Regions from separate parts of the Pseudomonas sp. PDNC002 genome, predicted to be linked through region 1. Evidence: predicted binding sites of a transcription regulator. Region 1 holds the regulator's gene; each other region holds the start of a gene.
The links. Region 1 encodes FliA, which starts transcription of late flagellar genes. Its sites were predicted from a motif close to CTAAAGTTTNNNNNNNNNNNGCCGNTAA; they were not measured.
Positions count from the first base shown of each region.

Region 2: a site for FliA is predicted at 3,891-3,918, ahead of JVX91_RS07590 (methyl-accepting chemotaxis protein). Genes of this name have one in related genera too.
Region 3: a site for FliA is predicted at 5,345-5,372, ahead of motA (flagellar motor stator protein MotA). Genes of this name have one in related genera too.
Region 4: a site for FliA is predicted at 4,358-4,385, ahead of JVX91_RS10370 (methyl-accepting chemotaxis protein). Genes of this name have one in related genera too.

Region 1 covers NZ_CP070356.1:3,072,101-3,079,557, reverse strand. The annotation lists gene JVX91_RS14185 (chemotaxis protein CheA) at 1-1,525, opposite strand, end outside; gene JVX91_RS14180 (protein phosphatase CheZ) at 1,558-2,340, opposite strand; gene JVX91_RS14175 (chemotaxis response regulator CheY) at 2,360-2,734, opposite strand; gene fliA (RNA polymerase sigma factor FliA) at 2,934-3,683, opposite strand; gene fleN (flagellar synthesis regulator FleN) at 3,680-4,507, opposite strand; gene flhF (flagellar biosynthesis protein FlhF) at 4,673-5,983, opposite strand; gene flhA (flagellar biosynthesis protein FlhA) at 5,999-7,457, opposite strand, start outside.
Region 2 covers NZ_CP070356.1:1,645,638-1,653,094, reverse strand. The annotation lists gene tatC (twin-arginine translocase subunit TatC) at 1-757, shown strand, start outside; gene JVX91_RS07600 (16S rRNA (uracil(1498)-N(3))-methyltransferase) at 754-1,461, shown strand; gene JVX91_RS07595 (methyl-accepting chemotaxis protein) at 1,648-3,561, shown strand; gene JVX91_RS07590 (methyl-accepting chemotaxis protein) at 4,030-5,976, shown strand; gene JVX91_RS07585 (UPF0158 family protein) at 6,077-6,505, shown strand; gene JVX91_RS07580 (AdeC/AdeK/OprM family multidrug efflux complex outer membrane factor) at 6,775-7,457, opposite strand, start outside.
Region 3 covers NZ_CP070356.1:392,140-399,596, reverse strand. The annotation lists gene JVX91_RS01945 (molecular chaperone) at 1-657, opposite strand, end outside; gene JVX91_RS01940 (HPP family protein) at 786-1,763, opposite strand; gene asd (archaetidylserine decarboxylase) at 1,984-2,853, opposite strand; gene rhdA (thiosulfate sulfurtransferase) at 2,857-3,672, opposite strand; gene JVX91_RS01925 (HDOD domain-containing protein) at 3,785-5,308, opposite strand; gene motA (flagellar motor stator protein MotA) at 5,429-6,280, shown strand; gene motB (flagellar motor protein MotB) at 6,283-7,341, shown strand.
Region 4 covers NZ_CP070356.1:2,222,804-2,230,260, reverse strand. The annotation lists gene cra (catabolite repressor/activator) at 1-659, shown strand, start outside; gene JVX91_RS10375 (TatD family hydrolase) at 664-1,443, shown strand; gene JVX91_RS10370 (methyl-accepting chemotaxis protein) at 2,182-4,212, opposite strand; gene ampE (regulatory signaling modulator protein AmpE) at 4,435-5,277, opposite strand; gene ampD (1,6-anhydro-N-acetylmuramyl-L-alanine amidase AmpD) at 5,274-5,840, opposite strand; gene JVX91_RS10355 (DUF1631 domain-containing protein) at 5,916-7,457, opposite strand, start outside.

The DNA of each region.
Region 1 (7,457 bases):
TCGACAGCAGGATGTGGTCGCCTTCCTGCTCGGCGGACAGCACCACCTTGCCCGAGCGGGACTTGCCGGCGGCTTCGCGCTCGTCGGGGCCTTCGATGCCGTGGTCGACCGCGTTGCGCACCAGGTGCACCAGCGGGTCAGCCAGGGCTTCGACCAGGTTCTTGTCCAGGTCGGTTTCTTCGCCGATCAGCTCGAGGTTGATCTCTTTCTTCAGGTTGCGCGCCAGGTCGCGGACCTGCCGCGGGAAACGGCCGAAGACTTTCTTGATCGGCTGCATGCGGGTCTTCATGACCGACGACTGCAGGTCGGCGGTGACCACGTCGAGGTTGGAAACGGCCTTGGCCATCGCCTCGTCGCCGCTGTTCAGGCCCAGGCGCACCAGGCGGTTACGCACCAGCACCAGTTCGCCGACCATGTTCATGATCTCGTCCAGGCGGGCGGTGTCCACGCGCACGGTGGTTTCCGCTTCGTTGGAAGGCTTCTCCGCGGCGGCAGCGGCAGGCTTGGCCGGAGCAGGTTTGGCGGCAGCGGCCGGCGCCGGAGCGGCGGCAGGCTTGGGCGCAGGCGCTGCGGCGGCGGGCTTGGCAGCCACGACCGGCTCTTCCTTCGCGCCGGTGAACTGGCCCTTGCCATGCAGCTCGTCGAGCAGCTTCTCGAATTCGTCGTCGGTGATGTTGTCGTCACCGCCGGCAGCCGGAGCTTCCTCGGCTTTCTTCTCGGCAGCAGCCTCAACGGGAGCGGCGGGCGTCTCTTCCTTCGCGCCAGTGAACTGGCCTTTGCCATGCAACTGGTCGAGCAGCGCTTCGAACTCGTCGTCGCTGATCTCGTCGCCACCACTGGCGGCCGGGGTTTCGGCCACCGGCGCCGGAGCCGCCTGAGCGGGTTCCTTGGCGGCAGCGCTGAACTGGCCCTTGCCGTGCAATTGATCGAGCAGTGCTTCGAATTCGTCGTCGGTGATGTCGTCACCACCCGCACCGACCGGCGCGGCAGGCGCATCAGCGGTGGGCTCGAGAGCATCCATCAGTTGCTCGAACTCGGCGTCGGTGATGTCGCCGTAGGCTGCCGGGGCAGCCGCCTGCACAGGCTCGGGCTCGGCCACTACCGGTGCCGGAGCGGGAGCTTCGGCCGGGGCGGCGTTCGGATCGGCCAGGCGCGACAGGGCGGCGAGCAGCTCGGGCGTGGCGGGAGTCGGCTCTTCCGCGTCACGCACCTGCTGGAACATGACGTTGACGGTATCCAGCGCCTGCAGCATCACGTCCATCAGCTCGGCATCCACGCGGCGTTCGCCCTTGCGCAGCATGTCGAACACGTTCTCGGCGATGTGGCAGCACTCGACCAGCGCGTTCAGCTGGAGGAAGCCCGCCCCACCCTTGACGGTGTGGAACCCACGGAAGATGGCATTGAGCAGGTCCATGTCTTCCGGGCGGCTTTCCAGCTCGACCAGTTGCTCGGACAGTAGCTCGAGAATCTCGCCGGCCTCCACCAGGAAGTCCTGGAGGATTTCGTCATCGGCGTCGAAGCTCATTCGGGTGCTCCCTCTACAGCGTCAGCGGACGCTTAAAAACCAAGGCTGGACAACAGATCGTCGACATCGTCCTGACCGGACACGACGTCCTTTCTTGTATCGGCAGCAATCTGCGGACCTTCACCCTTGGACGATCTTTCTTTTTCCACCGCGTCGCGCATGCCGTCGTGGTCATGCTCGATGCCGGCGTAACGATCGACCTGCCCCGCCATCCAGACCAGCTTGACCAGATTCGACTCGACCTCGGTCACCAGCTTGGTGACGCGTTTGATCACCTGCCCGGTGAGGTCCTGGAAGTCCTGCGCCAGCAGGATGTCGTTCAGGTGGGCGGAGAGCTTGCGGCTGTCCTGGGCGCTGATATAGAGGAACTGCTCGACGCGCTTGGCCAGGTCGCGGAAGGCCTCGGGGCCCAGCTCGCGGCGCATGAAGCGCGACCAGTCTTCCTGCAGCTCCTTGGCCTGGGTCTCGATGTGCATGACCACCGGGGTGCACTCTTCCACCAGGTCCATGGTGCGATTGGCCGCTTTCTCGGTCATCGTCACCACGTAGGACAGGCGGTCGGTGGCATCGGCGATCTGCGACATCTCCTCGGCGTGCCGGGAGTTGGGATCGATCTGGAAGTTGACGATGGCGTTGTGCAGCTCGCGGGTGAGCTTGCCCACCTCTTGGTAGAGCCCGCGATCACGCGCCTGGTTGAGCTCGGAGATCAGCTGCACGGCAGTCTGAACGTCGCCGCGTTCGAGGCAGTCGACCAATTCGCGCGCGTGTTTTTTCAGGGTCGACTCGAAGTCACCCGCGGATTCGTTGAAATCCATGACGCCCTCTTGGTCAGCCTCAGCTGCCGACCCGCTCGAAAATCTTCTCGATCTTTTCTTTCAACACCTGAGCGGTGAAAGGCTTGACCACATAGCCGTTGACCCCGGCCTGGGCCGCTTCGATGATCTGGTCGCGCTTGGCTTCGGCGGTCACCATCAGCACCGGCAGGTGCTTGAGGCGCTCGTCGGCACGGACCGCACGAAGCAGGTCGATGCCGGTCATGCCGGGCATGTTCCAGTCGGTAACGAGGAAGTCGAAGTTGCCGCTATGCAGCATCGGCAGCGCAGTGGTGCCGTCGTCGGCCTCTGCGGTGTTGGTGAACCCCAGGTCCCGCAGGAGGTTCTTGATGATGCGCCTCATCGTGGAAAAGTCGTCCACGATGAGAATTTTCATGTTCTTGTCCAAGCCTGCCTCCATCGATACCAAACGCGCCCTGCCGGGCGTGCCGTCAATTCATTGAGCGTCGTGCGCTCACTGTTGCGGGGGACGTCAAGGAAACGTCACCCTGAAAATTCCTAACCTGCGGTTTTTCCCAAGGAAATTCCCTTCAGCCTCTTCACTCGGATGAAGCTGCCGCGAAACTACCCGATGCTCAGCGAGCGCGCCACTCCGCCAGACGCGAGCGCAGGCGCGCGGCGCACTGGCTGTGCAACTGGCTGACGCGGGATTCGCTGACGCCCAGCACTTCGCCGATCTCCTTGAGGTTGAGTTCCTCGTCGTAGTACAGCGCCAGCACCAGGCGCTCGCGCTCGGGCAGCTTGGAGATGGCGTCGGCCAGCGCGCTCTGGAAGCGTTCGTCTTCCAGACCGTGGGAAGGCTCGTTCTCGTGGTGCGAAGCGTCTTCGGCAAGGCCGCCACCCTGTTCGCCGTCCTGCAGCATGTCGTCGAAGCTGTACAACCGGCTGCCCTGGGTGTCGCTGAGGATGCCGTAATACTCTTCGAGGCTCATATTGAGTTCGGCAGCAACTTCCTGATCTTTAGCGTCACGTCCGGTTCGCGCCTCGACGGCACGGATGGCGTCGCTGACCATGCGGGTGTTGCGGTGCACCGAACGCGGGGCCCAGTCGCCCTTGCGCACCTCGTCGAGCATGGCGCCGCGGATGCGGATGCCGGCGTAGGTCTCGAAGCTGGCGCCCTTGCCCGCGTCGTACTTCTTCGCCGCCTCCAGCAGGCCGATCATGCCGGCCTGCATCAGGTCCTCCACCTGCACGCTGGCCGGCAGGCGGCCCAGCAGGTGGTAGGCGATGCGCTTGACCAGCGGTGCGTGCTTCTGGATCAGCAGTTCCTGGGCGTTGTGCGCCTGCGCCTTGCTGTACATACGCGCTCCGGAGGCCGCGGTCATACGGCCGAACCCGTGGGATGTTGCACCAGGCGCTCGACGAAGAACTCCAGGTGCCCTCGTGGGTTGGCCGGCAGCGGCCAGCTGTCGACCTTCTGCGCCACCGCACGGAAGGCCAGGGAAGCCTTGCTGCGCGGGAACGCCTCGTACACCGAACGCTGCTTCTGCACCGCCTTGCGCACCGATTCGTCGTAGGGAATGGCGCCGACATACTGCAGCGCCACATCGAGGAATCGGTCGGTGACCTTGGTCAGCTTGGCGAACAGGTTACGGCCCTCCTGGGGGCTGTGGGCCATGTTCGCCAGCACGCGGAAGCGGGTCATGCCGTAGTCACGGTTGAGCAGCTTGATCAAAGCATAGGCATCGGTGATGGAGGTGGGTTCATCGCAGACGACCAGCAGCACTTCCTGGGCCGCGCGGACGAAGCTCACCACCGAGTCGCCGATGCCGGCGGCGGTGTCCACCACCAGCACGTCGATGTTGTCGCTGATGTCGCTGAAGGCCTGGATCAGGCCGGCATGCTGCATCGGCGTGAGGTGCACCATGCTCTGGGTGCCCGAGGCCGCCGGGACGATGCGGATGCCGCCGGGACCCTGGAGGATCACGTCGCGCAGATCGCATTCGCCTTCGATCACATCGGCCAGCGTGCGCTTGGGCGACAGGCCCAGCAGCACGTCGACGTTGGCCAGGCCCAGGTCGGCATCCAGCAGCATGACGCGACGGCCCAGATCGGCCAGCGCCAGCGACAGATTCACCGACACGTTGGTCTTGCCGACGCCACCCTTGCCACCGGTGACTGCGATTACCTGAACGGGATGCATGCCCATATCAATACCTTGTCTCGTCGTTCGACCGTCGCGCATCAGACGCTTCGGCTAATCCGGTTGCGGTGCTCCCCGCCGCCGGCGCTCGCGGATCATCTTGCAGAGCATCCGCATCGCTTGGGCAACCCAGTCGGCCGCCCCACTACCCCACCTGGGGCTTCACAATTCTCAGCTGGCGCGACGCACCGGCTGCTGGTAAAGGCCGGCGAACATGTCGGCCATGGCGTCCTCGCTCGGTTCGTCCGGCGCTTGCAGGCTCACCGCGCGGCTGACCAACTGGTGCGCACGCGCCACATGCAGGTCATCCGGAATCTTCGGCCCGTCGGCCAGATAGGCTACCGGGAGATGCTGGCTTATAGCCAGAGCCAGAGCTTCGCCGAGGCTTCCCGCTTCGTCCAGCTTGGTCAGGATGCACCCGGCCAGGCCACAGGACCGATAGTTCTGCCAGGCGGACTTGAGCACCTGGCTCTGGCTGGTCGCGGCCAGCACCAGATAGTTCTTCACGTTCAGGCTCTGCGCCGACAGCGCTTCGAGCTGCATGCGCAGCGCCGGATCGTTGACGGGCAGGCCGGCGGTATCGATCAGCACCAGGCGCTTGCGCGCCAGCGGCCCCATGGCCTGGATCAGCGACTGGCCCGGATCGACCAGGGTCACCGGCACATTGAGGATGCGACCCAGGGTCTTGATCTGCTCCTGCGCGCCGATGCGGAAGCTGTCCATCGACACCAGGGCGATGCTCTGTGCGCCGTACTTCAGCACATAGCGGGCAGCCAGCTTGGCCAGGGTGGTGGTCTTGCCCATGCCGGCCGGGCCGACCAGGGCGATCACGCCGCCCTGCTCCAGCAGATCGGTTTCCGGGGTGTTGATCGAGCGTGCCAGGTGCGCCAGCAGCATGCGCCAGGCCTGCTTCGGATCGGCGATGGAGGCCACGCGCTCCAGCAGGTTGCGCGACAGGTCGGCCGGCAGGCCCATGCGCTGCAGGCGACGCCACAGGTTGGCCTGTTTCGGACGCTGGTTCTGCAGCTGGTTCCAAGCAATAGAGCCAAGCTGCACTTCGATCAGTTCACGCAGGCCGTTGAGCTCGAAGCGCATGGCTTCCAGCGCCTGCTGGCCGACGGAGGCGGCAGACGGAGCGGTCGGGGCAGCCATGGCTTCGGCCAGGGTCTCGGCGGCGCTGCGGCGCGGCGCTTCGTTGCCGTACATTTGACGGTCCTTGCGCACGCCTTCGGCCATACGGGTCGGAGCGGACAAGTCAGCCTTGGCCTGGGCGATCTTCGCCTGGGTCTTGCGCAGCTCGGCCTCCAGCGCCGGGTTCGGCTTGCTCGCCGCCACCGGTGCCTGGTAGTCCAGCGCCGCGGTCAGCTCCACGCCGCCAGCGACACGGCGGCTGCCGATGATCGAGGCATCCGGGCCCAGCTCGTCACGGACCAGTTTCATGGCCTGACGCATATCAGCGGCGAAGAAGCGTTTTACCTGCATGGCCTTGGACCTCAATCAGTTCTGCCCAACAGTGGCGACAATCGTGACTTGTTTGTTATCCGGGATTTCCTGGTAAGCCAGCACATGCATGGTGGGAACCGCCATCCGGGCGAATCGCGACATCATCGCGCGGATGGGACCTGCCACCAGCAGGATCGCCGGCTTGCCGAGCATCTCCTGACGCTGCGCCGCATCGACCATCGAGCGTTGCAGCTTCTCTGCCATTCCGGGCTCCAGCAACATGCCGTCTTCGGAGCCTTGTCCGGCCTTCTGAAGACTATTGAGCAATATCTGTTCCAACCTGGGTTCCAGCGTGATGACAGGCAGCTCCGGCTCTAGTCCCACAATGGTTTGCACGATTGCGCGGGCCAGCGAGACACGAACCGCCGCCACCATCGCGGCGGGATCTTGACTCTTCACCGCCACGTTGGCGATGGCTTCGGCGATGGTGCGGATATCGCGTACCGGCACCTGCTCCTGCAGCAGCGCCTGCAGCACCTTGAGCAGGGTCGACAGGGAAATCAGCCCCGGCACCAGCTCTTCGGCGAGCTTGGGCGAGGTCTTGGCCAGCAGCTGCATCAGTTGCTGGACTTCCTCGTGACCGAGCAGCTCGTGGGCATGCTTGTGCAGCACCTGGTTCAGGTGGGTGGCGACCACGGTGCTGGCATCGACCACGGTGTAGCCCAGCGACTGCGCCTGGTCGCGCTGCGAGGCTTCGATCCAGACGGCTTCCAGGCCGAATGCCGGGTCCTTGCCGGGAATGCCGTTGAGCGTGCCGAACACCTGGCCGGGGTTGATCGCCAGGTCGCGGTCCGGGTAGATCTCCGCCTCGGCGACGCTGACGCCCATGAGCGTCAAGCGATAGGCGTTGGGCAGCAAATCGAGGTTGTCGCGAATGTGCACCGACGGCATCAGGAAACCCAGGTCCTGGGACAGCTTCTTGCGCACGCCCTTGATCCGCGCCAGCAGTTGGCCGCCCTGGTTGCGGTCCACCAGCGGAATCAGCCGGTAGCCCACTTCCAGGCCAACCATGTCCACCGGGGTCACGTCGTCCCAGCCCAGCTCTTTGGACTGCTCGGGGCGCTCGGCCGGCAGCAGTTCCTGTTGCTGGGTCTGTTGCTCGGCCTGCTGGGTGGCCTTGCGCTGACGGTTCCAGATCATCCAGGCGCCGCCGGCGGCCAGGGCGCCGAGACCGACGAAGGACACGTGCGGCATGCCGGGCACCAGACCCATGGCGATCAGGATGGCGGCGGAGATCGCCAGCGCCTTGGGCGAGGCGAACATCTGGCGGTTGACCTGGGCGCCCATGTCCTCGGAGCTGGATACGCGGGTCACCATGATCGCGGCGGCGGTGGACAGCAGCAGCGACGGCAATTGCGCCACCAGGCCGTCACCGATGGTCAGCAGGGCGTAGACCTTGCCGGCATCGCCGAAGCTCATCGAGTGCTGGATCACGCCGATGGCCACGCCACCG
Region 2 (7,457 bases), 1.4 Mb from region 1:
GGAAATGCCCCTGGTCTCGCACCTGACCGAGCTGCGCACGCGCCTGCTGCGCTGCGTGGTCTCGATCTTCGTGATCTTCATCGGCCTGCTGTACTTCTCGCAGAAGATCTACGCGCTGGCCTCCGAGCCGCTGCGTCGCTTCCTGCCCGAAGGCGCGACCATGATCGCCATCGACCCGGCCTCGGCCTTCCTCGCGCCGCTGAAGCTGACCATGATCGTCGCCGTGCTGTTCGCCATGCCGGTGATCCTCGGCCAGGTCTGGGGCTTCATCGCGCCCGGCCTGTACAAGCACGAGAAGCGCGTCGCCCTGCCGCTGCTGGCGTCCAGCATCGTGCTGTTCTACGCCGGCATGGCCTTCGCCTACTTCCTGGTGTTCCCGTTGATGTTCCACTTCTTCCTCGGCCAGGCCCCGGAAGGCGTGACACCGATGACCGACATCAACAGCTACCTGGACTTCCTCACCCTGCTGTTCGCCTTCGGCGTGGCCTTCGAGATTCCCGTCGCCACCGTGCTGCTGGTGTGGATTGGCGTGGTCAACGTGGCCTACCTGAAGAAGATCCGGCCCTACGTGATCATCGGCTGCTTCGTGGTCGGCATGATCCTCACGCCGCCGGACCCGTTGTCGCAGACTCTCCTCGCGGTGCCGATGTGGCTGCTGTTCGAAGCCGGCGTGCTGTTCAGCCACCTGATCCGCAAGCGCGGCCCGGAAGAGGAAGAAGAATCCAAGGGCGACCAGCCGCCGGCCACCCGCCCGTGAACCTGCTGCTGCTCGACGACGCCGACTTCGTGGCGGCGGACCGCGTGATCCTGCGCGACCGCCGGCTGATCCACATGCAGGAAGTCCACCGCGCCGAGAGTGGCGACCGGATGCGCGTCGGCCGCCTCGGCGGCCTGATGGGCGAAGGCCACCTGCTGCGCCTGGAGGCCAACGAGGCCGAGCTTCAGGTCAGCTTCGAGCAGGCCCCGCCGGCCAAGCTGCCGCTGACCCTGCTGCTCGCCCTGCCCCGCCCGAAGATGCTTCGCCGCGTGCTGCAGACCGTCGCCGCCATGGGCGTGCCGCGCCTGGTGCTGCTCAACAGCTACCGGGTGGAAAAGAGCTTCTGGCAGACCCCCTTCCTCGAACCCGACGCCGTGCGCGAGCAACTGATCCTCGGCCTCGAACAGGCACGCGACACTGTGCTGCCCGAGGTAATCATCGAGAAGCGCTTCAAGCCCTTCGTCGAAGACCGCCTGCCAGCCCTGGCCGCCGGCAGTCTCGGGCTGGTCGGCCATCCCGGCCCGTGGCCGGAATGCCCGCGCGCGCTCAGCGAACCGGTGACCCTGGCCATCGGCCCCGAAGGTGGCTGGATTCCCTACGAAGTGGACAAGTTGCGCGAGGCCGGACTGAACCCGGTGCAACTCGGCGAACGCATCCTGCGTGTCGAGACCGCCGTGACCGCGCTTTTGGCACGACTGTTCTAACTGAAACTGGCGCAAAGCCAGTAACCACGCGGCCTCCAGCGTGAACCGCCAGTCAGAAAAAGCACTCCGGAACTCTTCAGTTCCACGCTCCCGCGCCGATATCAGCGGTACCGGTCGTCCCCCACTCTGCGCATTCCCCGCTCAGCCATGCGTACCGGCCCCGTTCAATCCTGGAGCGCCGCCTTCATGTTTCGCTGGTTCAACAACCTGACTGTCAAACTCAAACTCGCCGCAGGCTTCGGCCTGGTGCTGCTGCTCACCCTGCTGATCGCCCTCACCGGCTGGATCAACCTGGGCAACGTGATCAACCGCGGCGACAAGCTCGGCGAGATCTCCGAGCTGGTCGCGATCGCCAAGGACCTGCGCATCGCCCGGCTGAAGTTCCAGTCCACCCGCGCGCCGGAAGACGCCAAGGCGGTGGCCGATACCCTGGATCGCCTGGACCAGCGCCATCGCTCCCTGAGCGAGAAATTCACCGAGACCGAGGACCGTCGCGTCATCGACCAGCAGCATGAGCTGTCAGTCGAATACCGCCGCCTCTACGCCCAGTTGCTGAAGTCCTTCGAGGAGCGCGACGCCGCCAAGCAGGTGCTGATCAAGTCCGCCGGCGCAGTCAGCGAAGGGCTGCAGAAGGCCGAGCAGAAGCTGGTCAACGGCGGCAGCGCCGAGAGCCTGGCGCATCTGCAGGATCTTTCCGGCCTCGGCCGTGCGGTCATGCAGGCTCGCCTGCAGGTGATGGCCTACACCAGCACCGACGCGCAGAACCTGGAACAGGGCGCCTTCAACGCGCTGCAGCAGCTGATCGAAGGCGTGCAGAGCGACATGAAGACCTCGCCGCCCGAACTGAGCGACGAATTCCGCGGCACCCTCGACGCGCTGGAAACCTACCGCAGCGCGCTGACCAACTACCGCAATGAGGTCAACGACAGCCAGGCCGCGCGCGACCGCATGCGCGACAGCGGCCAGCAGATCGAGAAGCTGAGCAACGACCTGACCGCCGCCCAGACCGCCAAGCGCGACGCCGGCGTCGCCCAGGCCAAGACCTTGCTGGGCCTGGCCGCGCTGATCGCCCTGGTGCTGGGCACCATCGCCGCGTGGGTCATCACCGGGCAGATCGTCAATCCGCTACGCGACGTACTCGGCCATGCCGAGCGCATCGCCGACGGCGATCTCAGCCGCGACATTCCCACCACTCGCCATGACGAGCTGGGCCAGTTGCAGAAGAGCATGCAGCGCATGAACCTGTCCCTGCGCGAGCTGATCAGCCACATCCACGACGGCGTCACGCAGATCGCCAGCGCCGCCGAGGAACTGTCCGCAGTCACCGAACAGACCAGCGCCGGGGTAAACAACCAGAAGACCGAGACCGACCAGGTTGCCACCGCCATGAACGAGATGGCCGCCACCGTGCAGGAAGTCGCGCGCAACGCCGAGGAAGCCTCCGAGGCCGCCTCCGCCGCCGACCGCCAGGCACGCGATGGCGAAGGCGCGGTGAACGAAGCGGTGAACCAGATGGACCGCCTCGCCGGCGAAGTCGGCCGCACCAACGAGTCGGTGCTCAAGCTCAAGCGCGAAAGCGAGAAGATCGGCAGCGTGCTAGACGTGATCAAGGCGGTGGCCGAGCAGACCAACCTGCTGGCGCTCAACGCCGCCATCGAAGCCGCCCGCGCGGGCGACGCCGGTCGCGGATTCGCCGTGGTAGCCGACGAAGTACGTGGCCTGGCGCAGCGTACCCAGTCGTCCACCGAGGAAATCGAAGAGCTGATCGCCGGCCTGCAGAGCGGCACCCAGCAGGCCGTGCAGATGATGGAAACCAGCCGCGACCTGACCGTCAGCACCGTCGACCTGACCCGCCGCGCCGGCGAGCGTCTGGGCGCCATCACCCGCACCGTGTCGACCATCCAGTCGATGAACCAGCAGATCGCCGCCGCCTCCGAGCAGCAGAGCGCCGTGGCCGAGGAGATCAACCGCAGCGTGATGAACGTGCGCGACATCTCCGAGCAGACCGCCGCCGCCAGCGAGGAAACCGCTGCCTCCAGCGTCGAACTGGCGCGCCTGGGCAACGAGCTGCAGGTACTGGTCAGCCGCTTCCGCGTCTGAACCTGTCCGTGATGAAGAAGGCCCGCGCAATGCGGGCCTTTTTTACTTCTCCATGCCGGACATCGGCACCAGGGCTTCCCCCTCACCCCAGCCCTCTCCCTCAGGGAGAGGGAGCGGTCCGTACCGGCTGCTGCCGATGTGTCGTCCTGCGCCGCACGGTCCCCTCTCCCCCTGGGAGAGGGTTAGGGTGAGGGCATTCCCGTGCACGGATTCGACCTGTAGGTGCAGGTTTTCTCCCAAACAGGCCTCGCTGCGGAATCAGTTCGCGAGCAAGCTCGCTCCTACAAGAGCGCTCGCGCCGCGGCGGACAAATCGCGACAACTTCCCGCCTTCAGTTTCCCTTTTCCCGGCCGATAGCCTCTGACGCACGAAGATGCGTCCCGACAATTCCGCCTCGCCTCCGCTTTTTCCGTTGTTGCCAGCCTCGGGCCGTCGATCCCGTGGCGACGCCTGCCTGGAGTATTCGACATGTACGATTGGCTAGTAGTACAGCTGGGACGCCTGAACGTCAGCCTGAAGCTGGTGGTGGGCTTCGGCATCCTCCTCTTCCTCACTCTGCTGGTGCTGCTGGGCGGCCTGCGCAGCCTGGACAACCAGGCCGAACGCGGCCAGCAGATGGCGACCATCACCGAACTCAACGACCTCAGCCAGCAGGCCAACCTTGCACGCCTGCAGTTCGAGCTGGGCGGCGATCGTAGCCAGGCAGAGCAGGTCGAGCAGCACAGCACGAAGATGCTGGAGCTGATCGAGCAGCGTCTGAAGAGCAGCGATATCGACGCCGGCCAGCTGAACGCCGCGCGCCAGGCCGTCGCCGACTACCGCGAAGCCTTCTCCGCGCTGACTCGCGCGGTGGACCAGCGCGCCCAGGCCCGTGGCACCCTGGTCAGTAGCGCGCAGAGCGCCCTCCAGGCTTTCGAGTCGCTGGACAAACAGCTCTTCGACCTGCTCGCCGAACAGCCCGGCGACGCTCAACTGCTGCACGGTGCCCAGGCCGTCGGACAGTTGCACCAGCAACTGCTCGGCGTGCGCTACCAGGTGCGCGGCTATGTCTTCGAGCAGTCCGCCAGCGCCGAACAGACCGCCTTCGCTGCCTTCGACACGCTGCGCGACGCCGGCAGCGCCCTGCAGAGCCAACTTCCCGGCATCGCCGGCGACGGCCTGGCCACCGCGTTGAAGGACCTGCAGGTGTACCGCAGCGGCATCGAGCACTTCCGCGAGGGCGTCAACGCCACGCTGCAGGCGCGCAAGGGGCTGAACGGCGCCAGCGAGGCGCTGCTCGCGGCCAGCGACCGCCTGTACAACGACACCCTGGCCCGCAACGACGCGGAGACTGCGGCCGCCAAGACCCGGCAGATCCTCATCGCCATCCTCGCGCTGGCCTTCGGCATGCTCTCCGGCTGGGCGATCAACCGGCAGATCGTCCGTCCGCTGCACGAGGCGCTGGAGCTGGCCGAGCGCATCGCCGGCGGCGACCTGTCCCAGGGACTCTCCAGCGACCTCAACGTGCAGCGCAGCGACGAACTGGGCCAGCTGCAACGCGTGATGCTGCGCATGCGCGAGAGCCTGTCGCAGTTGCTCGGCCACATTGGTGGCAGCGTCAGCCAACTGGCCACGGCGGCGGATGAGCTGTCCGCTGTCACCGAGCAGACCCGCGCCGGGGTGAACAGCCAGCGCCTGGAGACCGAGCAGGTCGCCAGCGCCATCCATGAAATGGCCGCTACCGTGCAGGAAGTCGCGCGCAATGCCGAGCAGGCTTCCGCCGCCGCGCAACAGGCTGACCAGCAGGCGCGCCAGGGCGATCAGGTGGTGCAGGATGCCGTGCAGCAGATCGACCGCCTGGCCACCGAGGTGGATCGCTCCGCCAACGCCATGGAGTCGCTGCGCAAGGAAAGCGAAAAAATCGGCAGCGTGCTGGACGTGATCAAGTCGGTGGCCGAGCAGACCAACCTGCTGGCGCTCAACGCCGCCATCGAGGCGGCCCGCGCCGGCGAGGCCGGGCGTGGCTTCGCCGTGGTGGCCGACGAGGTACGTGCCCTGGCACAGCGCACCCAGTCGTCCACCGAAGAGATCGAGGGCTTGATCGCCGCCCTGCAACGCGGCGCCCAGGAAGCCGTGACGCGCATGGACGATAGCCGCCGCCTGACCGGCAGCTCGGTGGAGCTGACCCGCCGCGCCGGCGAGGCACTGGGGGTGATCGCCCGTACCGTGGCCGACATCCAGGGCATGAACCTGCAGATCGCCTCGGCCGCCGAGGAACAGAGCAGCGTCGCCGAGGAGATCAACCGCAGCGTGGTGCAGGTGCGCGAGATCGCCGACCAGTCCGCCGCGGCCAGCGAGCAGACCGCCAGCTCCAGCACCGAACTGGCGCGCCTGGGCAACGAGCTGCAACTGCAGGTGGCGCGCTTCCGCCTGTGATCCGCCAACCGGCCGGTGCGCCCGCACCGGCCGGCAACGACAGGACAGCTGTCATGCGCATGGCGTAGGATCAGTCACTCGCCATATAGGGAGAGTGACCATGCGCCCGCTGACCATCGACCTCGACGAACTCGCCTTCGCGCTCGACACCCAGGGTATCGATCACTACCTCGATCTGTTCAGCGGCCAGGTGCTGCTGATTCCCGAAGAAGATCCCGACCCGGAGCTGGCCGAACTGCTGCACCGCGAGCCGGAGCGCCTGCTGCCCATCGAGCCGCTGAGCAGCGGCCAGTCGCTGGAGCTGATGCGCGACTTCCTCCGCGAAGTGCCCGAGCCCCACGCCTATTCCGCCCTCGCCAACGCCATCGAAGGTCGCAAGCCGTTCAAGGCCTTCCGCCATGTGCTGATGGGGTATCCGGAGCTGTTGCAGGCCTGGTACGTCTACCAGGGCGAACGCCTGCGGGAGTGCGCGCTGGATTGGCTGGCGGACAACCAGATCCAGCCGGCTGGACGCAGCGCCCACCTGTAGGGGCGCGCCATCCGCGCGAGCTAGCAGGGACGTCCTGCGTAAAGCGCTGCCCTCTCCCCCGCCCTCTCCCTGAAGGGAGAGGGGGCTATTCGTGCCGGCTGACACATGGGTCTCAGCCCGCAGCCAACCAATCCCCTCTCCCTTCAGGGAGAGGGTTAGGGAGAGGGAATCCCTGGCACGGAACTCCAGAGTAAGACTGTTGCTCCTACAGGTGCACACCATCACACCAACAAAAACGCCGCCCCAAGGGGCGGCGTTTTTGTTTCCGATCAGAACAATCGGCCTTCCGGCGCCTCGCTGGAGATCGGCTTGGCCTGAGCTGCCGTCGCCTGCCAACCGCCACCCAGGGCCTTGTACAGGTTCACCTCGCTGGTCAGCTGGTTCAGTCGATCGGTGATCAGCTGCTGCTGGGCGCTGAACAGCGAGCGCTGCGCATCGAGCAGGGTCAGGTAGTTGTCCACACCGGTGCGGTAGCGCTTGTCGGCCAGGCGGTAGTACTCGCTGCTGGCATCCACCAGCGCGCGCTGCGCCTGCAACTGCTCGTTGAAGGTACCGCGCGCGGCGAGGCCATCGGCGACTTCGGAGAAGGCCGTCTGGATGGTCTTCTCGTACTGCGCGACGTTGATGTCCTTCTGCACCTTGGCCAGGTCCAGGCTCGCGCGCAGGCTGCCGGCGTTGAAGATCGGCAGGCTGATCGACGGCTTGAACAGCCAGGTGCCCGAACCGCCATCGAACAGGCCGCCGAGGTCCGGACTCAGGGTGCCGGCGTTGGCGGTCAGGCTGATGTTCGGGAAGAACGCCGCCCGCGCCGCGCCGATGTTGGCGTTGGCCGCCTTGAGCTGATGCTCCGCCTGGAGAATATCCGGGCGGCGTTGCAGCAGGTCGGATGGCAGGCCGGCCGGTACGGTGGCCAGCAACTCGTCGGACAGCTGGCGACCCTTAGGCAGGTCGC
Region 3 (7,457 bases), 2.7 Mb from region 1:
GTTCTGGCGCATCTGGTTGCAGCGCGCCGAGCCGAGCATGACGGCGACCAGATATGCGTGCTCGATGGACAACCCCGGCGCGTGACGCGCCAGCGCATCGCGCACGGGCGAATGCTGCAGGCCGTGTTGGCAGGCGAGCTGGTAGAGCTGATGAAGCTCCAGCCAGAGGTGTTCGGGCACCGGGCAGTAGAGCTGCGATGCGCGCACCAGCGGCCCGCAGAGGCTGCGGATGGCGCGCTGGATGGCGGCGGTCATCACCTGCGCACGCTCGCGGGTGAAGCGCGAGGCTTCGCGCACGACGATCAGCTTGTAGCCGATGGCCAGGTGGTTCTGCAGGGCCTGGCAGAGGTTGGCGACCTTGCGCGGGCGCTCGTCCAGGACGATGGATTGGTTGAGGAAGTGCCGTTCCAGATTGTGGCAGACGAAGTGGACTTCCGGGCGGAACAGCTCCAGCAGTTGCAGGCGTGACTCCACCGGCAGCTTCAACTGGTTGAGCTCGATGAGGCCCTGATACAACTGGCGCGCGGTCTCCCCGAGGTTGGCCTTGGGCAGATGGTCCAGCCAGTTTTTCAGCTCGCGCGGGTTGGCGTTGCAGAAGCTCAGGCTCTCGTGCGTCGGGGTGGGGACGCGTAGAAACTGCTGGGGACTGTTGTCCATGGTTGGATCTGTTTCTCCACAATCTGGGCCGTTTGGCGGACCAGCCGGTCATAGCTGTCGGCTTTTTCCGAACTCTAGCAGCATCCGCCGCACACCGCAGCCCATCGCCCGGCTGGTGCGCGGACAGGTCACGCTTGCGAGCGTCCGCCTGTGATCTGCCGTTGCAGAGCGTCCTTGGCCGAAGCCTGCGCGGTGACGCGCACCCAGCCATCACCCTGGGCCATTACCGGGTGGGCTGCCCAGGCGAGCAAGTCCTGGCGCCGGCAGGCACCGGTGTTGCCCTTGCCGGCTCCGGCGACCACCTTGTAGACCAACTGATCCTGGCGGCCCTGTTTGCCGGGATGGTCGTCGATCACCTGGCGCACGGCCCAGGCGTCACCGCTCAGGGCGTTGCTGTAGCAGGCGCCGAGGAGGATGTCGTCGAGTCCCAGGCGCTGCGCCTGGGCGTGTTCCTGGGCGAGCTGGAGGATCTTCAGCAGGTCGTCGAACTGCACGTCGATGTACGAGTCCATCTTGCGCAGCGCGTGGTACAGGTCCTCGGGCGCGGGGCCGGCGGGCAGCTTCGGCGTGGCCGGCAGGCGCGCCAGCGGTGCGGGATAGCGGCGCCAGGCGAACAGGCCGTTGAAGGCCACGGCAACCGCCAGGATCAGCACCACGTTGAGCAGCACAGGGCTGAGCGCGTAGTGGAAGCCCAGGGCAGTGATGGCTGGCCCGCCGGAGACTGCCGCCAGTGCGGTGGCGCCGCCCGGCGGGTGGATGCAGCGCGCGTAGTGCATGACCAGGATCGCCGTGCCCACCGCGAGGGCAGGGGTGAAGGGCTGGTCAGGGAAGAGTTTCTGGCAGCTCACGCCGACGATGGCCGACAGCACCTGGCCGCCGAGTACCGCCCAGGGCTGTGACAGCGCGCCGTGGGGGACGGCGAACAGCAGGACGGCACTGGCGCCCATCGATGCGACGACCCAGATGGCCGCTTCGCTGGGCAGGACCCAGTGGGTGACGGCATAGATGGCGGCGATGCCGCACAGCGCTCCGATTGCGGAGAGCCACTTTTCAAGATGGCTGGTGGCGTTGGCACGCCAGCCCATCAGATGCAGGAAGCGTTTCATGGCAGGGAACTAGCACGATGAGGCGAGAAGCGGTGGCGGGCGGCTCATTGGCCGTCCGCCTTATAGAAAGCCGGCGTTGGAGTCTGTTTACGATCCTTGCGAGCTGGCGCCGTCGTAGGCGCAAAGCACCCGAGGAGCGGAGTTTACGCGCTGTAAGTGAGCCTCCGAGGGCGCTTTCCTGCGCCCTACGGCTGACGCGCAGCAGATCGTAGACAGGTTCCTAGCCCTGGCGCGCACCACCCAGGCGCTCGCCCATGCGCACGGCGCTGGTGGCGGCGAGGTTTTCCGCCCAGCTCACCTGCTCCGGTCCGAACAGCACGATGGCGGTCGAGCCCAGCTTGAAGCGGCCCAGCTCGGCGCCTTTCTCCAGGTGGATCGGCGCGCGAGCGGCCTCGCCGTAGGAGAAGGATTTCAGCTCACGCTTGGGCGGCGTGACCAGGCCGGCCCAGACGGTTTCGATGGAGGCCACGATCATCGCGCCCACCAGCACCACGGCCATCGGCCCGCGCTCGGTGTCGAAGATGCACACCACGCGCTCGTTGCGGGCGAAGAGTTCCGGCACCTGTTCGGCAGTCAGCTGGTTCACCGAGAACAGGCGGCCCGGCACGTAGACCATCTCGCGCAGGGTGCCGGCCAGCGGCATGTGCACGCGGTGGTAGTCCTTGGGCGACAGGTAGACGGTGGCGAATTCGCCGCCCATGAAGGGCGCGGCGCGCTCGGCGTCACCGCCCAGCAGTTCCATCAGGCTGTAGCTGTGGCCCTTGGCCTGGAATACGCGGCCGTGCTCGATCGGGCCGAGCTGGCTGATGGCGCCGTCGGCGGGGCAGAGCACCGCGCCATCGGTTTCGTCCAGCGGGCGTGCACCGTCTTTCAGGGCGCGGGTGAAGAAGGCGTTGAAGTGCTCATAGGCGCGCAGGTCCTCGACCTGGGCTTCGCGCATGTCCACCTGGTAGCGGCGGGCGAACCAGGGGATCAGGCGGTCCTTGAACCAGGGGGCGCGGCACTCGGCCGCGCAGCCGATCAGGCGCGACAGCAGGTGATGCGGCAGCAGGTACTGGCTGAGGATGAACAGACGATCTTTGAACGACATTCCTTAAACCTCTACGGGGGTGTCGGGATGGTTGCCCCATTCCGACCAGGAACCGGCATAGCCCTTGACCTTCGGATAGCCGAGGGCCTTGGCCACCAGGTAGGTGAAGCCGGAACGGTGATGGGTCTGGCAGTGGGTGATCACTTCCTTGTCAGGGGTGATGCCCAGGTCCTTGAGGATCTGCGGCATATCGGTACGGATGCGCAGCGCGCGGGCCGGGTCCATGCCGGCGGTCCATTCGAAATTGACGGCACCGGGCACGTGCCCGCCTTTGGCGGCGAGGACTTTCTGGCCGCTGTACTCGCTGGGGTTGCGCGCGTCCCAGATGGCCAGGTCGGCGGCGCCCAGGCGGCTCTGCAGGTATTCGCGGGTGGCGGTCGGCTCGTCGTGCAGGGTCAGTGGCAGCGCGCCACCGGCCGGCGCGGGGACTTCCTGGCTCAGCGGCAGGCCGTCGGCGAGCCAGGCGTGCAGGCCGCCGTCGACGTAGTGGTACGTGTGGTGGCCGATGACATCCAGCAGCCAGATGAAGCGACCGGCCCAGCCGCCGCCTTCGTCGTCGTAGACCACGTAGACGGCGTCAGGGTTGTGGCCCAGCTCGCCGAACAGCGCTTCGAGGTCGGCCTTGGCCGGCAGCAGGCCCGGAGCCGGCGTGCCGCCCAGCTGGGTGCGCGCGGGGGCGACGAAGCGGGCGCCGGGGATATGGCCCTGGGCGTAGCGCGCGGCGCTGGTCAGGTCGACCAGGATCAGTTCGGGGGCGTCGAGGCGGCTGGCGAGGTCAGCCGGTTCGATCACCAGGGGCAGGGTGGAGAAGGCGGACATGTCGGAGTCTCCCGGCGGGAACGGTGGGGAGCAACGTGAGCGGGTGCCCTGGATTACCCCATGAGGGCCGCTAGTTTAAAGGGGACGCGCCGGTGCGCAAACCTTTCGCGGTTCAGGCGCCCCGCGCCATCTGCTTCACGGCGTGCTCGATGCACTGTGCGGTGCGCCCGAAGGCTTGGGCGTGCAGGTCCGCCAGGGGGTGTCCGTGGCGATCGGCGGCGAGCAGCATGACCACCCGCGAGCCGTTGCCCAGCGAGCGCAGCAGCAGGTGCTCGCTGGGAATCAGCGCTTTCAGTGCGCCGGGAATCACGGCCGAGAACTCGGCCATGTTGGCCGGGCTCAGGCGCAGTTGTCCGGGTTGTTGCAGGAGTTTGCGCAGCAGCGGGCTGGCGGCAACTTCCAGCTTGAAATCGCCGATTTCGCTGTCCAGGCCGAAATGCCGGCGTGCCTGCAGCCAGCTGCCGCCCTTGTCGGCCAGCAGGATCAATCCGCGCTGCAGTCCGCAGGCCTGGAGCGCGGCGCTGGCGCAGTCGAGCAGTTGCACGGCGTTGCCGAACGGGCTGGGCGTCTGCATCAGGTGGGTGCAGTGCTGGCGCCACTCGGCCAGGGTATCCGGCGCCTTGGCCGGCTCGTCCGCCTTCGGACCGTTGTTCCAGCGGCGCGCATCCCAGGGCCAGAGCAGCGCCTCGGCCGGGTGCCAGAGCTGGGGCCGGGCGTGGCGGCGGGCGCTTTGCGCGGCGAGGCCATGGACGGTCTGCTGCAATTCTTCCAGCGGCATCTGCAGATAGAGGCTGGTCAGGCGTTGCCAGCGCAGCATGTGCACGCCGCCCCAGGACTGGTGGGCGGCCGTGGCGAGGCTATTGGCAAGGAGGATGGTATTGGCCGGACGGGTCAGCCAGCGCTGCAATTCCGGATCGGCGTCCAGGCGCTGCTGCTGCCCCAGTGGTTCGGGCTCGGTATGGGCCACATGCAGGGCACGCACCAGCAGGCGCTTGTCGTCGCTGAGCAGGGCGTAGCCCTGGCCGACCCAGTCGGGCAGGCGCCAGCGCTCGGCCAGCTCGCGGCACAGCGGCAGCAGCCGGGTGCCGAGCAGTTCTTCTTCAACTTCGCTGCTGCAGCGACCCAGCCCGTAAACCTGGCGCTGCCAGGTTTCCAGCAGTTCCGGCCTGGCGGTCGCCAGCGCCCATAACGGCGCGAGGGTGAACAGGCTGCCCCAGTGGATTTCCTGCCAGAGTCGCGCCAGGCGGTTGGCGAACAGGCCGCTGGCCTGCTGCATGGCGTGGCGGCTGATCAGCAGCAGTTGGCTCAGCGCGCGAGGCATCTGCGCTTCGGGCATTGCCGGCAGGCTGTCGAGCAATTGAGTGACGCGGGTCAGGCCCAGGCGGTTGAGGGCGACTTCCAGGCTTTCCGCCGGATTGCTGCGCGCGCTCTCGGCGCGGTTGGCTTCGCGCAGGATGGCGAAGGCCAGGGTCGGGGCGTCCTGCAACAGATCGGAGATATCGCGGATGGAGCGGCGGCTGTCGTTCAGCGCCCGGCGAATGTCGTCGCGTTGCTCCAGAGGAACGGGCAATGGCAGATCTTCCAGCTGGGAGAGCCAGGCCTTGAGACGCTCTGGATGAAGCACTTGGTTAGACATGCGAGAGGCGCCGAACTGGTTTTTAGTGTTTTCGGCCTATAGTCTTGCCCGAAATCTCCGATAACAACAGGGAGGCGGGAATCATGCCTCCTTTCTGTTCACAGTTTCAGTCCGGTCCCCATGGCAAAAATCATCGGCATCATCGTCATTCTGGGTAGCGTGCTCGGCGGCTACATGCTCTCCGGCGGCAAGATCGCGGCCATCATCCAGCCGTTCGAAGTGCTGATCATCGGCGGCGCCGCGCTGGGCGCGTTCCTCCAGGCCAACCCTGGCAGCACCTTCATGACCGTGCTGAAGAAGGCGCCGAAGATGTTCGGCAACCGCTTCACCCACACCTTCTACCTGGAAGTGCTGGGCATGCTTTACGAAGTGCTCAACAAGAGCCGCCGCGAAGGCATGATGGCCATCGAGGCCGACGTCGAGGACCCGGCCGCCAGCCCGATCTTCAGCAAGTACCCGGCGGTGCTGAAAGACGAGCGCATGACTGCATACATCTGCGACTACCTGCGCATCATGTCCTCCGGGAACATGGCCCCCCACGAACTGGAAGGCTTGTTCGACATGGAGTTGGGTAGCCTGAAGGAAGACCTCGAACACCCGGCCCATGCCGTGACCCGTGTCGCCGACGCCTTGCCAGGCTTCGGTATCGTCGCCGCGGTGCTTGGCATCGTGATCACCATGGCCCTGCTCGGCCAGGGCAGCCAGGCCGAAATCGGCCACCACGTCGCCGCGGCGCTGGTGGGCACCTTCCTCGGTATTCTCGCTGCCTACGGCTTCGTCGGTCCGCTGTCCAACGCTCTGGAGCATGACGCCAAGGAAGAGCTGAACCTGTACGAGTCGATCAAGGCCTGCCTGGTGGCGTCCGCCTCCGGCATGCCGCCGTCGCTGGCCGTTGAGTTCGGCCGCAAGGTGCTGCTGCCGGCGCACCGTCCCAGCTTCAGTGAGCTGGAACAGGCGGTACGTGGGCGCTAAGCATGGATAACAACCAGCCGATCATCGTCAAGCGCGTCAAGCGCTATGCCGCCGGCCACCATGGCGGTGGCTGGAAGATCGCCTTCGCCGACTTCGCCACCGCCATGATGGCGTTCTTCCTTGTGCTCTGGCTGCTGTCGTCGGCCACGCCTGAGCAGAAGAAGGCCATCTCCGGCTACTTCCAGGACCCCATCGGCTTCACCGAGAGCGCCAGCCCCTACGTCATCGACCTGGGCGGCACGCCGACGCCGGCGCCGGACAAGACGCTGAACCCGCAGATCCAGGCCCAGCCGGACGCCGACGAGACGCGGATCAACCCGGACGAGAACGCCAAGATCAACGAACAGCAGGCCGAGGACGTCGCCGAGAAGGTCGAGAAGGAGCGCCTGGAGCTGCTGCTGCAGGAATTGCAGAACAAGGTCGACGAGAACCCGACGCTCAAGCGCTTCAAGGACCAGATCCTGTTCGAGATCACCCAGGACGGCCTGCGCATCCAGATCGTCGATTCGGACAACCGGCCGATGTTCGACCTGGGCAGCGCGCGCTTGCAGCCGTACTTCGAGGACATCCTGCTGGCGCTGGCGGAGACCATCAAGCAGGTGCCGAACAAGATCAGCATCAGCGGCCACACCGACGCCAAGCCCTACGCGGGCAACGGCGATTTCGGCAACTGGGAGCTCTCGGCCAACCGCGCCAACGCGGCGCGCCGTACGCTGGAAGCCGGCGGCTACCCGGAAGACCAGATCGCCCGCGTGGTCGGCTATGCATCCTCGGCGCTGTTCGACCGGGATCAGCCGCTGAACCCGGTGAACCGCCGCATCGACATCATCGTTCTGACCAAGAAGGCCCAGCGCGCCATCGAGGGCCAGGATGGCGGCAGCGACAAGCCCGCCGATGGCGGGGCTCCCGCTGCTCCGGGCGCCGCTGTGCCCAGTGGTTCGCCTGCCCAGCCGACGGCCGGGCAGACCGATCCGCTACCGCCGGACCAGCTCAAGCAGAAGCTCAATCTCTTTGACGACGGCGGCACGCTGAAGCTCGACGAGCTGAACAAGCAGCAGTAGCAAACGAAAAAGGCCAGCGGATCCGCTGGCCTTCTTCATTGCGCCCTAATGCACCGCGAACACCAGGCGGGCTTTCGTAGGAGCGGACCTTGTCCGCGATCCGGCCGATAGGCCGG
Region 4 (7,457 bases), 850 kb from region 1:
TGTTCCGCGCGCGACGCTGCGACGCACTGATCGTCGCCAGCTGCCTGCCCGCCAGCGACGACAGCCATGCGCGCCTGCAGGCCGCCGGCGTGCCGGTGGTCGCAGTGGACCGCCAGCTCGACCCGCAGCGGTTCTGCTCGGTGGTCAGCGATGACCGCGACGCCAGCCAGCGCCTGACCGCCAGCCTGCTGAACCCGGCGCCGCGGAACATCGCCCTGCTCGGCGCGCGGCCGGAACTGATCATTTCCCAGGAGCGCGCCGCCGGCTTCCGCAGCGCCCTGCGCGACTACAAGGGCCAGGTGCTGATCGAGCACGCCGAGACCTTCAGCCGAGCCTGTGGCCGCCGCCTGATGGAGGAACTGCTGGCCGGTCAGGGCCAGTTGCCCGAGGCGCTGATCACGACGTCCTACGTGCTGCTCGAAGGTGTGTTCGACGTGCTCCAGGCACTGCCCGCCGGCTGGCCGGCCAACCTGCGCATCGCCACCTTCGGCGACACTCAGTTGCTGGACTTCGTGCCGATCAAGGTCAACGCCATTTCCCAGCAGCACGCACTGATCGCCGAGCGCGCGCTGGACCTGGCGCTGAGCGCCATCGAAGAGAACAACTACACGCCCGGCGTGCATCCGATTCCGCGCAACCTGAAGCTGCGCACGGAGTAACCCCATGCGCCTGATCGATACCCACAACCACCTCGACTGCCCGGACTTCGCGCAGGACCGTGCTGCCGTGCTGCAACGCAGCCGCGAGTTGGGTGTGGAGCGTCAGGTGCTGCTGGGGGTCTTCCGCGAGAACTGGGAAGACGTCTGGGCGCTGGTGGAAAGCGAGCCGGATCTGTACGCCGCGCTTGGCCTGCATCCGATCTACCTGGCACGCCATCGCCCGGAACACCTGGCGGCGCTGCGCGAATGGCTCGAACGCCTGGCCGGTCACCCGAAGCTCTGTGCGGTAGGCGAGATCGGTCTGGATTACTACCTGGAAGACCTCGACCGCGATGACCAGCAGGCCATCTTCGAAGAGCAACTGCGCATCGCCATCGACTTCGAACTGCCGGTGTTGCTGCACGTGCGCCACGCCCACGCGGCGATGATCGCCACGCTCAAGCGCTACAAGCCCAAACGCCAGGGCATCGTCCACGCCTTCGCCGGCAGCCGCGAGGAAGCCCGCGAATACCTCAAGTTGGGCTTCCGCCTGGGCCTGGGCGGCGCGCCGACCTGGCCGCAGGCCAACCGCCTGCGCAAGGTGGTACCGGAGATTCCGCTGGAATCCATCGTGCTGGAAACCGACTCGCCGGACATGGCGCCGGCCATGTACCCCGGCGTGCGCAACAGCCCCGAGCACCTGCCGGAGATCTGCACGGCGTTGGCGGCATTGAAGGGCATCAGCCCGGAAGAACTGGCCAGCACCAGCACGCGCAACGCGATGGAACTGTTCGGCTGGAGGTAGTAGCGGACTCCGTCCGCGATCGGTTTCCGACCACTCCTGATCGCGGGTGAATCCGCTTGTACAAGATCAAGATCTCCTCTCCCTAACCCTGGCTACGCGCCCCGCTCCTCAAGCGGGAAAGGGGACCGTTCGGTGCAGGATGAAACTTCGGCGCCAGCCGGCACGACCTGCTCCCTCTCCCTTCGGAGCGGGGCGCGGAGCCAGGGTTGGGGAGACGGCAATCCATTGGCACGGCCCGCCAGAAGAGGACAGTTGCTCCTACAAGAGCCCCTCACCCTAGCCCTCTCCCGCAAGCGGGAGAGGGGACCGCTCGGTGCAGGATGAAATCATGGCTTCAGCCGGCAGGACGCGCTCCCTCTCCCTTCGGAGCGGGGGCGCGGAGCCAGGGTTGGGGAGAGGGCAAACCATTGGCACGGCCCGCCAGAAGAGGACAGTTGCTCCTACAAGAGCCCCTCACCCTAGCCCTCTCCCGCAAGCGGGAGAGGGACCGTTCGGTGCAGGATGAATTCATGGCTTCAGCCGGCACAATCGGCTCCCTCTCCCTGAGGGAGAGGGCTGGGGTGAGGGGGAAGCATCGGCACCAATATCTCGGCCGAAAACAACTGTCTCTGCAAAGTGAATTCACCGACAAACCGATGCCCGTGAGATGGGGTGCATCCGTGCGACCCACGGACATCGGTCTGCTGGCGAAACCCTGTGACGAGGCGAGCCATCGGGCCCGCCACGAATCCTTGAAAATCAGACGCGGAACGCGCCGATCAGCCGCTTCAGCTCCACCACCTGCCCGGCCAACTCGCGGCTGGCGCGCTCGGTCTCGCTGGCGCCTTCGGAGGTGCGCTCCCCGGCCTGGTTGATCTCGACGATGTTCTGGTCGATGTCATGGGCCACGGCGGTCTGCTGCTCGGCGGCGGCGGCAATCTGCTGGTTCTGGTCGACGATGGCGCCAACCGCCTGGAGGATGTTCTCCAGCGCTTGCTGCACCCGCGCCGACTGGCTGACGGTGCCGTCGGCGGTCTGGTGACTGCTGCCCATGGCCTTCACCGCCGCGCCCACGCCGTTCTGCAGGCGCGCGATCATCTGCTCGATTTCCTCGGTGGACTGCTGCGTGCGCTTGGCCAGGGTACGTACCTCGTCGGCGACCACCGCGAAGCCCCTGCCCTGCTCACCGGCACGGGCGGCCTCGATGGCGGCGTTGAGCGCCAGCAGGTTGGTCTGCTCGGCGATGCCCTTGATCACATCCAGCACTCGGCTGATCGAGGCGCTGTCGGCGGCCAATTGGTTGATCACTTCCACCGACTCGTCGATCTCGCCCGCCAGGCGCTGGATACTGCCCACCTGGGACTCCACGAGGGCGCGGCCGCTGGTGGTTTCCTGGTTGACGTTGTGCGCGCTGTTCACTGCCACGGCAGCGCTGCGGGCGACCTCCTGGGCGGTCGCGGCCATCTGGTTCATGGCCGTGGCGACCTGCTCGATCTGGTTGCGCTGGCCGGCCACCGCCTGGTTGCTCTCGGCGGACACCGACTCCACGCGCACGGTCTGCCGCTCCACTTCGGACACGGTGCGACCGACCTGTTCGATCAGGTCGTGGATCTTCGCCACGGTCTGGTTGAAGGCGTCGCCCAGCTCGCCCAGCTCATCGCGGCTCTGGGCCTGGAAGTTGACGGTCATGTCGCCGGCGGCGACGCGCTCCATCATCTTGCCCAGGCTCTTGAGCGTGGTGCGGGTGGAGACGTAGAAACCGCCGTAGAGGTAGACGATGGCGACGAACACCACGACCAGCGCCACGACCAGTAGGACCATCTGCCGTTGCTTGCTGGCCAGGCGCGCCTGCAACGAACCGTCGACGAATTGCAGCACGTGGCCGTCGAGGCGGTAGGTCTGCTCCATCGCCTTGCTGACCTGCTCGTAGAAGTCGAGCCAGGGCGTGTCGAGGGTATCGGCCATCACGACCTTGTCCTCGAACAGCTTGCCCATGCTCTTGATCGTCTCGCGGCTCGCCTGCGCATCGGCCGCCAGCGCAGTCTGCGCCGCCTGGCTCGCGCCCAGGGCATCCTGCAGCTTGAGACCGTATTCGGCGTGGAGCTTTTCCAGCTCCTGCAGCAGGTCATCGAGCTTGCTGCTGGTGGACGAGTTCAGGAAGCCCTGGCCCAGGGCGCTGGCGCCCATGGTGCGGCCCTGGCTGAGGGTCTCGGTGACTTGCGGGGTCCCGGAGGTGATCAGTTCGGCGAGCTGACGCAGGTCGCGCGCATCGTCCTGGCTGAGACCGGACTGGGACACCAGCAGCTTGTTGAAGACCTGCACCTCGCTGAGCAGGCGCGAGGCCATCGCCGACTTGCTCTGCAGCGAGCCTTCGGCGTCAACGCCCTTCAGGCTGGCCAGCAATTCGTCGCGCTTGGTATTGAACTCGGCGACCTGCTCGGCATCCTGGGTGACCGGTTGCAACGCGCCGATCTGCGCCTGCAGGTCCTTGTGCAATTGACCGATGCGCGAGTCGAGGCCGCCGCTCTTGCTGGACTGGCCGAGCACGCCATTGATCTGCAACAGGTCGTTGTAGGCTTCGAGGTTGCGGCGGATCTGCATGCCGTTGCCGATCATCTGGAGGCTTTCCAGTTCGGCGCGGGTGCTGACGAACTGCCCGTAGGAGTCGCGCACCAGGTAGAAGTTGGTTATCAGCATCGGCAGGAAGAACAGCACGCTGATCAGACTGAACTTCATACCGAAGCTCAGGCGATTCATCAGCGCGATGGCCGGATAGAGCACGGTCCTCACAAAGACGTCTCCTGTTCCCGTTATTGTTATGTCGCTTGTCGGGGAGTGTGCGGCGCGCCCCTGGACGGGTCGTCGCCGTGCGCTGGCTAGGCGACCGCTGGCATGCAGCGGTCGTCACCAAGCGCTCAGGCTTGATGTGTACCTGATATCGGCCGTGAGTTCTGTAACTTAAGGTTAAAATGCCATCATCGGACCGGCGGTCGCCGGCCCGGGATCGGCGTGTCAGAGCAGCAGCGCCCAGATCGCAAAGACTGCGTACCAGAGCACCGCCGAACGCACCAGCAGTTGCCAGAGCGCGTCCAGGCTGGCGACGCCCTTGGCACCCAGACCGCCTTCGTTGAAGTCTTCGGCCACGTAGCCGGCACGCGCCAGCAGACGAGCAGCGGGAACGTCCCAGGCCAACAGGTCGTGCAGCAGCATGCGCGTCACCGCAACGAAGTTGCCCACCAGGGCGAAACTCAGCACCAGCGCGCGTGCCGGCAGCCAGTCGAAGGCGTGGCGCAGTTGCGCGGCGCGCTCGCGCAGCACCGGTTGGCGGTCCTGCTCCGCGGCAATGGCCAGCAGCCGGTAAGCCAGCGCGGCCACCGGGCCGAGCAGCGCATACCAGAAGATCACCGCGAAGAATGCCTGGTAGGCCTGCCATACCAGTGTGCCCTGCACCACGGCGAGCAGGTCGTTGTCGCGATCGGCCTGCACCTGCACGCCCAGGTCACGTTCGGCGACATGGTAGGCACCCTGCGCATCCTCACGACGCCAGGCATCGCGGAACGGTCCGATAGCACGCAGCACATCGCCGCGTCCGAGGCTCCAGACCACCACCAGCAACTGCAGTGGCAGCGCCAGGAGCCCATAGGCGACGGGCTCCAGAATGGTCAGCAACAAGGCCAGCAACAGCAGCGGCGGCAACACCGCCACCAGCAGCCCCAGCCAGGGCTGCGCGGTCATGGACTTCACCCCGCCCACCGCGTCCAACCAGCCGAGCCACCAACCATCACGCTGCACCCGCGCGCGCCAGCCGGAAAACTTCTCGATCAGCAGGACCAGCAACAACACCAGGAAACTCATGTCGACTCCTTGTTCGCACCGATATCGGCGAGGAAGCGCGTCCAATCGAACGCCTCACCCGGGTCGGTCTTGCGCTCCGGCGCGATATCGCAATGGCCCTGGATACGCGCCGGCGTGATCGCCGGATAGACCTTGAGCAATTGCCGGGCGAGTTGCGCCAGCACCTCGTACTGGCGGTCGCAATAGGGTTCGGTATCCGTGCCTTCGAGCTCGATGCCGATGGAGAAATCGTTGCAGTTCTCGCGGCCATCGAAGCGCGACACGCCGGCATGCCATGCGCGGTGATTGCAGGAAACGAACTGGAACAGGGAACCGTCGCGCTCGATGAGGAAATGCGCGGACACCGTCATGCTGCAGATACTGGCGAAGTACGGATGCTCGTCGGCGTCGAGGCGGTTCTGGAAGAATTCCTGCACCTTGCAGGTACCGAACTGGCCAGGCGGCAGGCTGATGTTGTGGATCACCAGCAGGGACACCACCTCGCCATCGGGGCGGGCGTTGAAGTTCGGCGAGGGGCAGCGCTGGGCGTCGAGGCACCAGCCGGAATCGGGATCGATCTGCATGGAGACTCCTTGGCAGAGCCCCACTCTAAAGCAGCAGGCCGGGGAAATGAACTCGCTGGCGCGTGGCCAGCGGGATCAGGCGTTCTTCAGGCGGCGCAGGTTGCCAATCACCGACTCCAGCGCGCGATCGAACAGCAGCGCATCGTCGAGCAAGCGTACCGCATTGCGGCGGAACTCCACGGCCAGGCTCATGCGGGTCTTTTCCAGCACCTTCATGCCGGTGCGGTTGACGAAGATGTAGCGGCCGCTGGGACGGATAACCGCCGCCAGCTTGCAACGCAGCTTGTGCTCTTCGTCTTCCTGGATTTCCACCCAGCTACCGACGCGCAGCTCGTCGACCTTGCGCAGGGAATCGTCGTTCTCGGCGAAGGCTTCCTCGGGCTCCACGGCGCGGGCTTCTTCCGGCGAGGCCAGGACGATCTCCTCGACCACGGCGACCATTGCCGCTTGCGGAGTGGCCGGAGCGGCCAGCGGCTCATCGAGCAGCGGCAGGTCATCCTGCGGATCGAGCAGCGGCGCTTCCTCGACCTGCTTGTAACGCTGGAAGGCCTGCACATGGAGCCCTTCCAGGCGGCTGAAGAATTCGCCGGTGGAGAACGGATCGAACGCCGCGGAGGCCAGGCCTTCACGCAGCGACTTGAGCAGTTGCGGGACCATTTCCAGCAGACGCAGACGGGAGTCCGGGTCTTCGTGGGGCTCCACGCTCCAGATCAGGTCATCCATGGTCGCCAGAGCGGCGTCCCATTCGGTGGAGTGGGTACCATGCTTGAGACAGGTCAGCAGCAGCACCTTGCTCCAGGCTTCCTGCAGCAGGCGCACCACCACTTCAGGCAGCGTGCGGCCGAGCAGTCGCTCGTTGAGCACGCCCTCTACGTCCTGGCGGGCCAGCTCGGCGCGGGCGCGGCCTTCCTCGGCATCGCGGGTGCGCTGTTCGAGCAGGTCGCTGCGGCGGCGCTCGTCGCCGGTGAAGGCTATGAACTCGTCGAGCAGCTCGGAGAAGATCGCCGGATCGTCGACGAAGTCGTTCAGCAGACGCATCACCACCTGCTCGATCTTCTGATACAGGTGGTCGCGCTGACCGTCGGAGTGCTCGGCCCAGCCGAGGGCGGCGGTGGCGATCTCGTTCAGCAGCCGGCGCGCCGGATGGCTGCCACGGCTGAAGAAGGTCTTGTCGAGCACCGCCACCTTGAGCATCGGGATCTGCATGCGGCCGATCAGGGCCTTGAGCGAGTCCGGCAGGGTGCGGTCATCGAGGATGAATTCAAAGAGCATCGAAACGAGGTTGATGACGTCCTCATCGACCTGGCCAACCACGCGGGAACGGCCGCTCTTGCTGCTGACACGGGTCAGCAGGTGATCCAGGTGCTGGCGGACATCGATCTCATCGATGCTCTGCGCCGGCAGATGCGATTGCAGGTGCGACAGCAGGCGCATCAGGTCGTTGCTGGTGATCGGCACCGCATCGGCAGGCATCGGACGCAGCGGAGCCGCGCTACCGCGAACCTGGGATAGCAACTCCTGCAGCGCCGCGAACGCCGCCTGGCTGTCGGCATCCATGTACTGCTGCGCGGCACCCGGTTCGCCTGCCTGAGCGGCCCCCGAAGGCGCGGCGCCCTG